2 linked regions of the Azospirillum brasilense genome follow. Each later gene encodes a partner of the first gene's protein in a complex. Links are inferred from orthologs where the notes say so. Each region holds a gene or a part of one and is shown in the gene's direction. Other genes may lie near its edges.

Evidence for each region.
Region 2: the proteins of uvrA (region 1) and mfd are in contact, whole or in part, in a crystal structure (PDB 4DFC), measured with the Escherichia coli proteins. The link is inferred for Azospirillum brasilense from one-to-one orthologs.

What each region holds. Positions count from the first base shown.
Region 1 is NZ_CP032346.1:581,553-585,254, forward strand. The notes cover bases 115-3,511. They hold uvrA (excinuclease ABC subunit UvrA), read left to right. Parts: upstream 115-458; coding sequence 459-3,311; downstream 3,312-3,511. Other genes in these bases: D3869_RS16740 (hypothetical protein), read left to right, coding at 3,427-3,511. Also shown: more of D3869_RS16740, read left to right, coding at 3,512-3,627. UniProt on the Escherichia coli protein: The UvrABC repair system catalyzes the recognition and processing of DNA lesions. UvrA is an ATPase and a DNA-binding protein. A damage recognition complex composed of 2 UvrA and 2 UvrB subunits scans DNA for abnormalities.
Region 2 is NZ_CP032345.1:376,551-381,043, reverse strand. The notes cover bases 224-4,411. They hold mfd (transcription-repair coupling factor), read left to right. Parts: upstream 224-584; coding sequence 585-4,211; downstream 4,212-4,411. Other genes in these bases: D3869_RS33405 (ACT domain-containing protein), read left to right, coding at 4,216-4,411; D3869_RS02000 (succinate dehydrogenase assembly factor 2), read left to right, coding at 272-574. Outside these bases: D3869_RS02005 (crotonase/enoyl-CoA hydratase family protein), read left to right, coding at 1-139; more of D3869_RS33405, read left to right, coding at 4,412-4,493. UniProt on the Escherichia coli protein: Couples transcription and DNA repair by recognizing RNA polymerase (RNAP) stalled at DNA lesions. Mediates ATP-dependent release of RNAP and its truncated transcript from the DNA, and recruitment of nucleotide excision repair machinery to the damaged site.

The sequences.
Region 1 (3,702 bases):
ATCCCATCCGACCCGTTCGGGCGCCCGGCGGAAGGGCGTCCGGATACCGGGGGTGTCTGTTCGCAGGGCCGGTTTGATCCGTGGTCCGGTCCATGCCCGCCCCGCCTTGCTTCACAAAGCACGGGGGATGGGCACGGGTCAACCGCCGCCGCCGGAGCGTCTTGCCCCTTCCGTCCGGATCAACCCGCCCGGCCCGCACGAAAGAGAACACTCCATGAACAAACATAGCAGAGAGAGTCCGTGCCGCCAACCGATTCCTTGGTGGCTCCCCAACATCGTCTCCCCGGCGCCTCTCCGCTCCCTCCCCGGCGTTCCCGCATCCCGCCCCTGCGTCCCACGCGGCCGGAAAGGGACGCGCGCCGGTGGCAATACGCCTGCGCGTGGCACATATCTGTCCGGGCTTTCGGAGCTTTTTTTGGCGCCTTCCCTTCCCCTCCGGTTTCGGCTAAGAACACTCCATGAACAAGCACATCAGTGTCCGCGGCGCGCGGGAGCACAACCTCAAGAACGTCGATGTCGATCTGCCTCGGGACGAGCTGATCGTCATCACCGGCTTGTCGGGATCGGGCAAGTCATCGCTGGCGTTCGACACGATCTACGCGGAAGGCCAGCGGCGTTACGTCGAGAGCCTGTCGGCCTACGCGCGCCAGTTCCTGGAACTGATGCAGAAGCCGGACGTCGACTCGATCGAGGGGCTGTCGCCGGCCATCTCGATCGAGCAGAAGACGACCTCGAAGAATCCGCGCTCCACCGTCGGCACGGTGACGGAGATCTACGATTACATGCGCCTGCTGTGGGCGCGGGTCGGCATCCCCTACTCCCCGGCCACCGGCCTGCCCATCGAAAGCCAGACGGTCAGCCAGATGGTCGACCGCATCCTGGCGATGCCAGAGGGCACGCGCCTGCTGCTGCTGGCGCCGCTCATCCGTGGCCGCAAGGGCGAGTACAAGAAGGAGATCCAGGACCTCCGCAAGCGCGGCTTCCAGCGCGTGCGCGTCGACGGCACGATGCACGAGATCGACGAGGTCCCGGCGCTCAACAAGAAGCTGAAGCACGACATCGACGTGGTGGTCGACCGCATCGTCGTCCGCGAGGGGCTTGGCAACCGCCTGGCCGATTCGCTGGAGACGGCGCTCGGCCTCGCCGACGGCATCGTCTTCGTCGAGAACGCCGAGACGCACGAGCAGACCGTCTTCTCGCAGAAATTCGCCTGCCCGGTGTCCGGCTTCACGATCCCGGAGATCGAGCCGCGGCTGTTCTCCTTCAACAACCCGTTCGGCGCCTGCCCGGCCTGCGACGGGCTGGGCAGCAAGATCTACTTCGACCCCATGCTGGTCGTCCCGGACGAGCGGCTGTCGCTGAAGAAGGGCGCCATCGCCCCCTGGGCCGGCTCCTCCTCGCAGTATTACGTGCAGACGCTGGAGAGCATCGCCAAGCATTTCGGCGTCGCCATGGACACGCCCTGGGAGACGCTGCCGGAGAAGGTCCGCCAGACCATCCTCTACGGTTCCGACGGCGCGCCGATCACGATGACCTACGACGACGGGCTGCGCAGCTACCAGACGAACAAGGCCTTCGAGGGCATCGTCAACAACCTGGAGCGCCGCTACCGCGAGACGGAAAGCGCCTACATGCGGGAGGAGCTGTCCAAGTACCAGTCCTCCCAGCCCTGCGAGACCTGCAAGGGCGCCCGCTTGAAGCCGGAAGCGCTGGCGGTCAAGGTGCACGGCCAGCACATCTCCCAGGCGGCGGAGATGTCCATCGCCGACGCGGCGACGTGGTTCAGCACGCTGAACGACCATCTGCGCCCGAAGGACAAGGAGATCGCCTACCGCATCCTCAAGGAGATCAACGAGCGGCTGGGCTTCCTCAACGCGGTCGGGCTGGAATATCTGACGCTCAGCCGCGGCTCGGGATCGCTGTCCGGCGGCGAGAGCCAGCGCATCCGCCTCGCCTCGCAGATCGGGTCGGGCCTGACCGGTGTGCTCTACGTGCTCGACGAGCCGTCGATCGGCCTGCACCAGCGCGACAACGACCGGCTGCTGGCGACTCTGAAGCGGCTGCGCGACCTCGGCAACACCGTGATCGTGGTCGAGCATGACGAGGACGCCATCCGCACCGCCGACTATCTGGTGGACATGGGCCCCGGCGCCGGCCAGCACGGCGGCACCGTGATCGCCCAGGGCACCCCGGCGGAGGTCCAGGCCAATCCGGACAGCGTCACCGCCCAGTTCCTCAACGGCACCCGCTTCGTGCCGGTGCCGGACCAGCGCCGCCCCGGCCACAAGGGCCAGTTCCTGGAGGTGAAGGGCGCGCGCGCCAACAACCTTCAGAACGTCTCGGCGCGCATCCCGATGGGCACCTTCACCTGTGTGACCGGCGTGTCGAGCGGCGGCAAGTCCACCCTGATCATCGAAACGCTCTACAAGGCGGTGGCGCGCAAGCTGATGGGCGCCCGCGAGCATCCGGCGGAGCATGACGAGCTGCTGGGGCTGGAGAATCTCGACAAGGTCATCGACATCGACCAGTCGCCGATCGGCCGCACCCCGCGCTCCAACCCGGCGACCTACACCGGCGCCTTCACCCCGATCCGCGACTGGTTCGCCGGCCTGCCGGAGGCCAAGGCTCGCGGCTACGGCCCCGGCCGCTTCTCCTTCAACGTGAAGGGCGGGCGCTGCGAGGCGTGCCAGGGCGACGGCGTCATCAAGATCGAGATGCACTTCCTCCCGGACGTCTACGTCACCTGCGACGTCTGCCACGGCAAGCGCTACAACCGCGAGACGCTGGAGGTCACCTACCGCGACAAGACCATCGCCGACGTGCTCGACATGACCGTCGAGGAGGGCAAGGAGTTCTTCAAGGCGGTGCCCGGCATCCGCGACAAGCTGGAGACTTTGGAGCGGGTGGGCCTCGGCTACATCCACATCGGCCAGCCCGCCACGACCCTGTCGGGCGGCGAGGCGCAGCGGGTGAAGCTGTCCAAGGAACTGAGCCGCCGCGCCACCGGCCGCACCCTCTACATCCTCGACGAACCGACCACCGGTCTGCATTTCGCCGACGTCGAGAAGCTGATGGAGGTGCTCCACGCGCTGGTCGACCAGGGCAACACGGTGCTGGTGATCGAGCACAATCTGGAGGTCATCAAGACCGCCGACTGGATCATCGACCTCGGCCCCGAAGGCGGGACCGGCGGCGGCGAGATCGTCGCCGAGGGCACCCCGGAAGACGTGGTGAAGGTCAAGCGGAGTTACACCGGCCAGTATCTGGCCCCCTACCTGAAGGCGAAGCCGAAAAGCCGGAAGAGGGCGTAAAGAAGGGCCGGGGTCATCCCCGGCCCTTTTCTTTTGACCGATTTTTGTCCCGGAAACAAAGCCGCCGCGGGGGCGTTTCCTCTTCATCGTTCGCCAAACAGGATGGAGACGGAGCATGTCCAGGACCATGATGTCCGGTGTGGCGCTGGCCTTCGGCGCGGCCCTGCTGGTCAGCGCCTGCGGGACCGACGAGTCCACCAGCACCACGACCACCACCACGACCACCTCGCCCGGCTACGGCAATTCCAGCCTGACCACCCCGCCGACCGGCGGCTCGACCACCACCGAGCGCACGACGACGACCAAGAGCGAATAAGGACTCTTCGTTTCGCTCCCAAATGAAACGGCCGGTTCCGCACAGGCGGGACCGGCCGTTGTCTTGCCGATCTTT
Region 2 (4,493 bases), on another replicon or contig:
GTCCGGCATCCTGGGGGCGGTGACCCGCGGGCTGAACATGACCATCGGCGAGGGGCTGGCGGTGGAGACCGAGCGCTTCGCCCGGCTGGCGCCGGGGGCCGACCTGCGCGACGGGCTGGAGGCGTGGCTGGCGCGTTGAATCAAGCTCCTTCCGGGGGACCGTCCGGCATTTCGGTTTGCGCGGGGGCGTGCCGGTGTGCAGGATGCGGGGGTGGATGTGGACCGCTCCGCCCCCTATCTTCCGGGGCCGGGGCTTTTTGGCGTGGATGGCATGAGCGACGAGAACACCCTGTCCGAGAGCGGCGAATCCCTGGAAAACCGGCGCAAGCGGCTGCGCTTCCGGTCGTGGCACCGCGGCATGCGCGAGATGGACCTGCTGATCGGCAGCTTCGCCGACGCCCATGTCCCGGACTTCGACCACGCGCAGCTCGACCGTTACGAGGCGCTGCTCGAACTCAGCGACCCCGACCTCTACAACTGGTACGCCGGGCGCGAGCCGCTGCCCGCCGAGCATGACACCGACGTCATGCAGCTGTTGACCAAGTTCCGCTACACGCCCCGTCAGGGGTCCTGAGGCCCGATCCTTGCCCAGCTTCGAACAGTTGCAGCCGGGACGCTCCGGCCGCCTTCTGGTCGGCGGCGCCCCCGCCGGTCATGACGCCCGCGTCCTCGCCGACCTCGCCAAGCGGGCGGGGAGCGCCGGACTCCTCCACGTCGCGCTCGACGACACCCGCGCCGCCCAGCTGGCGGAGGCGCTGGCCTTCTTCGCGCCGGCGCTGGAGGTTCAGGTGTTCCCGGCCTGGGACTGCCTGCCCTACGACCGGGTGTCGCCCAACGGCGGCATCGTGGCGAAGCGCATCGACACGCTGACCCGCCTTCTGGCGCGCAAGGCGGACGCGCCGCCGCTGGTCGTGCTGACCACCGTCAATGCCATGGTGCAGAAGGTGCCGCCCCGCGCCGCCTTCCGCGACGCGGTGTTCTCGGCACGCTTGCGCGACCGGATCGATCTGGAGAAGCTGCAACGCTATCTGGCCGGCAACGGCTACACCCGCGCCCAGACGGTGCGCGAGCCGGGCGAGTTCGCCGTGCGCGGCGGCATCATAGACCTGTTCCCGCCGGGCACCGACGAGCCGCTGCGCCTCGACCTGTTCGGCGACGAGTTGGAGGCCGTGCGCAGCTTCGACCCCATGTCGCAGCGCACCACCGACAAGCGCGACGGCGTCGACCTTAAGCCGATGTCGGAGGTCTTCCTCGACGAGGCCGGCATCGCCCGCTTCCGCTCCGGCTATCGGGAGCTGTTCGGCGCGGTCACCGACGACGATCCGCTCTACGAGGCGATCAGCGCCGGGCGCAAGTACGGCGGCATGGAACACTGGCTGCCGCTGTTCCACGAGACGATGGAATCGCTGCTGGCCTACATGCCCAAGGCCATCCTCTCGCTGGACCATCAGGCGACGGAGGCGCGCGATTCGCGCATCGCCCAGGTGGTGGACTTCCACGCCTCTCGCGAGAGCATGATCGTCATCGAGAAGCGGACGGGCTCGCCGGTCTACAAGCCGGTGCCGGTCGGCATGATGTTCCTCGACGCCCAGGCCTGGGACGACCTGTTCGCCGCCCACGCCGTGGCGCAGCTCCAGCCCTTCGGCACGCCGCCGGGCATCAAGGGCACGCTGGACGCCGGTGGGCGCCGCGGCCACGACTTCGCCGAGGAGCGGGCGCGGCCCGACGTCAACGTCTTCGAGGCGGTGAAGGACCACATCCGCGCCCTGCGGGCCGACGGGCGGCGCGTGCTGGTGGCCGGCTATTCCGCGGGTTCCCGTGACCGTCTGATGACGGTGCTGGGCGACCACGGCATTCCGGGGCTCGAGCCGGCGGAGAGCATCGAGGACGTCCGCCGCTTCGACCGCAACATCATCGGCATGATCGTGCTGGGAATGGAGCACGGCTTCACCTCCGCTGACATGGCCGTCATCACCGAGCAGGACATCCTCGGCGACCGCCTCGTCCGCCCGGCGGCGAAGAAGAAGCGCAAGGCCGCCAACTTCATCGCCGAATACACGGCGCTGGCCTCCGGCGACCTCGTGGTGCACATGGACCACGGCATCGGGCGCTACGACGGGCTGGAGACGCTGGAGGTGTCGGGCGCCCCCCACGACTGCCTGCGGCTGGTCTACGAGGGCGGCGACAAGCTCTACGTCCCCGTCGAGAACATCGAGGTGCTGACCCGCTACGGGTCTGAGGACGCGCACGCGCAGCTCGACAAGCTGGGCGGGGCCGGCTGGCAGGGCCGCAAGGCCCGCGTCAAGAAGCGCCTGAAGGACATGGCCGAGGCGCTGCTGAAGATCGCCGCCGAGCGCATGCTGAAGAAGGCCGACCCGGTCTACACGCCGGAGGGCGTCTATCAGGAGTTCGCCGCCCGCTTCCCCTATCCGGAGACCGACGACCAGCTGAAGGCCATCGAGGAGGTCTTCACCGATCTCGGCTCGGGCCGTCCCATGGACCGGCTGGTCTGCGGCGACGTCGGTTTCGGCAAGACGGAGGTGGCGCTGCGCGCCGCCTTCCTCGTCGCCATGAGCGGCCAGCAGGTCGCCGTGGTGGTGCCGACCACGCTGCTGGCGCGCCAGCATTTCAAGACCTTCACCACCCGCTTCGCCGGGCTGCCGCTGCGCATCGTCCAGCTCTCCCGCATGGTCACCGCCAAGGAGCAGACCAAGGTCAAGCAGGAGTTGACGGAGGGCACCGCCGACATCGTGATCGGCACCCACGCGCTGCTCGGCAAGGGCGTGCAGTTCAAGCAGCTCGGCATGGTCATCGTCGACGAGGAGCAGCATTTCGGCGTGAAGCAGAAGGAGCGGCTGAAAGAGCTGCGCGCCGACGTGCACGTCCTGACGCTGACCGCCACACCAATCCCGCGCACGCTCCAGATGGCGCTGTCCGGCGTGCGCGAGCTGTCGCTGATCGCCACCCCGCCGGTGGACCGTCTGGCGGTGCGCACCTTCGTGCTGCCCTACGACCCGGTGGTGGTGCGCGAGGCCATCCTGCGCGAGCATTACCGGGGCGGCCAGACCTTCTACGTCTGCCCCCGCGTCGAAGACCTGCCCAAGGTCGCCGAGCGGGTGCGCGAACTGGTGCCCGAGGTCAAGATCGTCACCGCCCACGGCCAGATGCCGGCCAGCGAGCTGGAAGAGGTGATGACCGCCTTCGACGAGGGCAAGTTCGAGGTGCTGCTCGCCACCAACATCATCGAGAGCGGCATCGACATCCCCAACGCCAACACGCTGATCGTGCATCGGGCGGACATGTTCGGTCTGGCCCAGCTCTACCAGATCCGCGGGCGCGTCGGCCGGTCGAAGGTGCGCGGCTACGCCTACCTCACCTACGCGCCGAACAAGCCGCTGACCGGCACGGCGCAGCAGCGGCTGCACGTCATCGAGACGCTGGACAGCCTGGGCGCCGGCTTCCAGCTGGCCAGCCATGACATGGACATCCGCGGCGCCGGCAACCTGCTGGGCGAGGAGCAGTCGGGCCACGTCAAGGAGGTCGGCGTCGAGCTGTACCAGCACATGCTGGAGGAAGCCGTCGCCAACGCCCGCGCCAACATGGACGGGCAGGTGCCGAGCGGGGCGGAGGACCAGCCCTGGACCCCGCAGATCAACCTCGGCACCCCGGTGCTGATCCCGGAGGAGTATGTTCCCGACCTGACGGTGCGCCTGTCGCTCTACCGTCGCATCGCCGAGCTGGTGGACCGGGCGGAGATCGACGGTTTCGCGGCGGAGCTGATCGACCGTTTCGGCAAGCTGCCGGGCGAGGTGGAGAACCTGCTCGACGTGGTGACCATCAAGCAGCTCTGCCGTCAGGCGGGGGTGGAGCGGGTGGACGCCGGGCCGAAGGGCGCCGTGCTGACCTTCCGCAACAACAGCTACGCCGAGCCGGCCAAGCTGCTGACCTACATCAGCCAGCAGATGAGCCTGATGAAGCTGCGGCCCGACCACAAGCTGGTCTACACCCGCGAATGGGCCGACGAGGCCCAGCGGGTGCGCGGCGTCAACCGGCTGATGAGCGATCTCGCCCAGATGGCCGGTGGCGGCGCCGTGCCGAAGGGCGAGGCGCCACCGCCTCCGCCGCCCCCTCCGCCGCCGCGGCCCAGCGCGCTGAAGGCCGGATCGAAGTTCGGGCGGAACATCCCCTCGCGTCCCTTCGGGCGGCGCTGAGGCGATGAGCACGGATAATGGGCCCAAGGTTAGCGGGTCCAAGGACGGGGGCCTGGCGAAGGCCCTGGCGCTTGGCGGTGACCGGCGGGCCTTCGGCGACATTCCGACGGTGGCGGAGGCGGTGGCCGCCGATCCCGCCCGGCTGCCGGAACTGGTCGCCTGCCTGTTCGACGGCGACGCCGGGGTGCGGATGCGCGCCGCCGACGCGCTGGAGCGGGTGTCGCGCGGCGATGCCCGTCCGCTGGACGCCTTCGCGGAACGGCTGCTGACCGACGCCGCGGC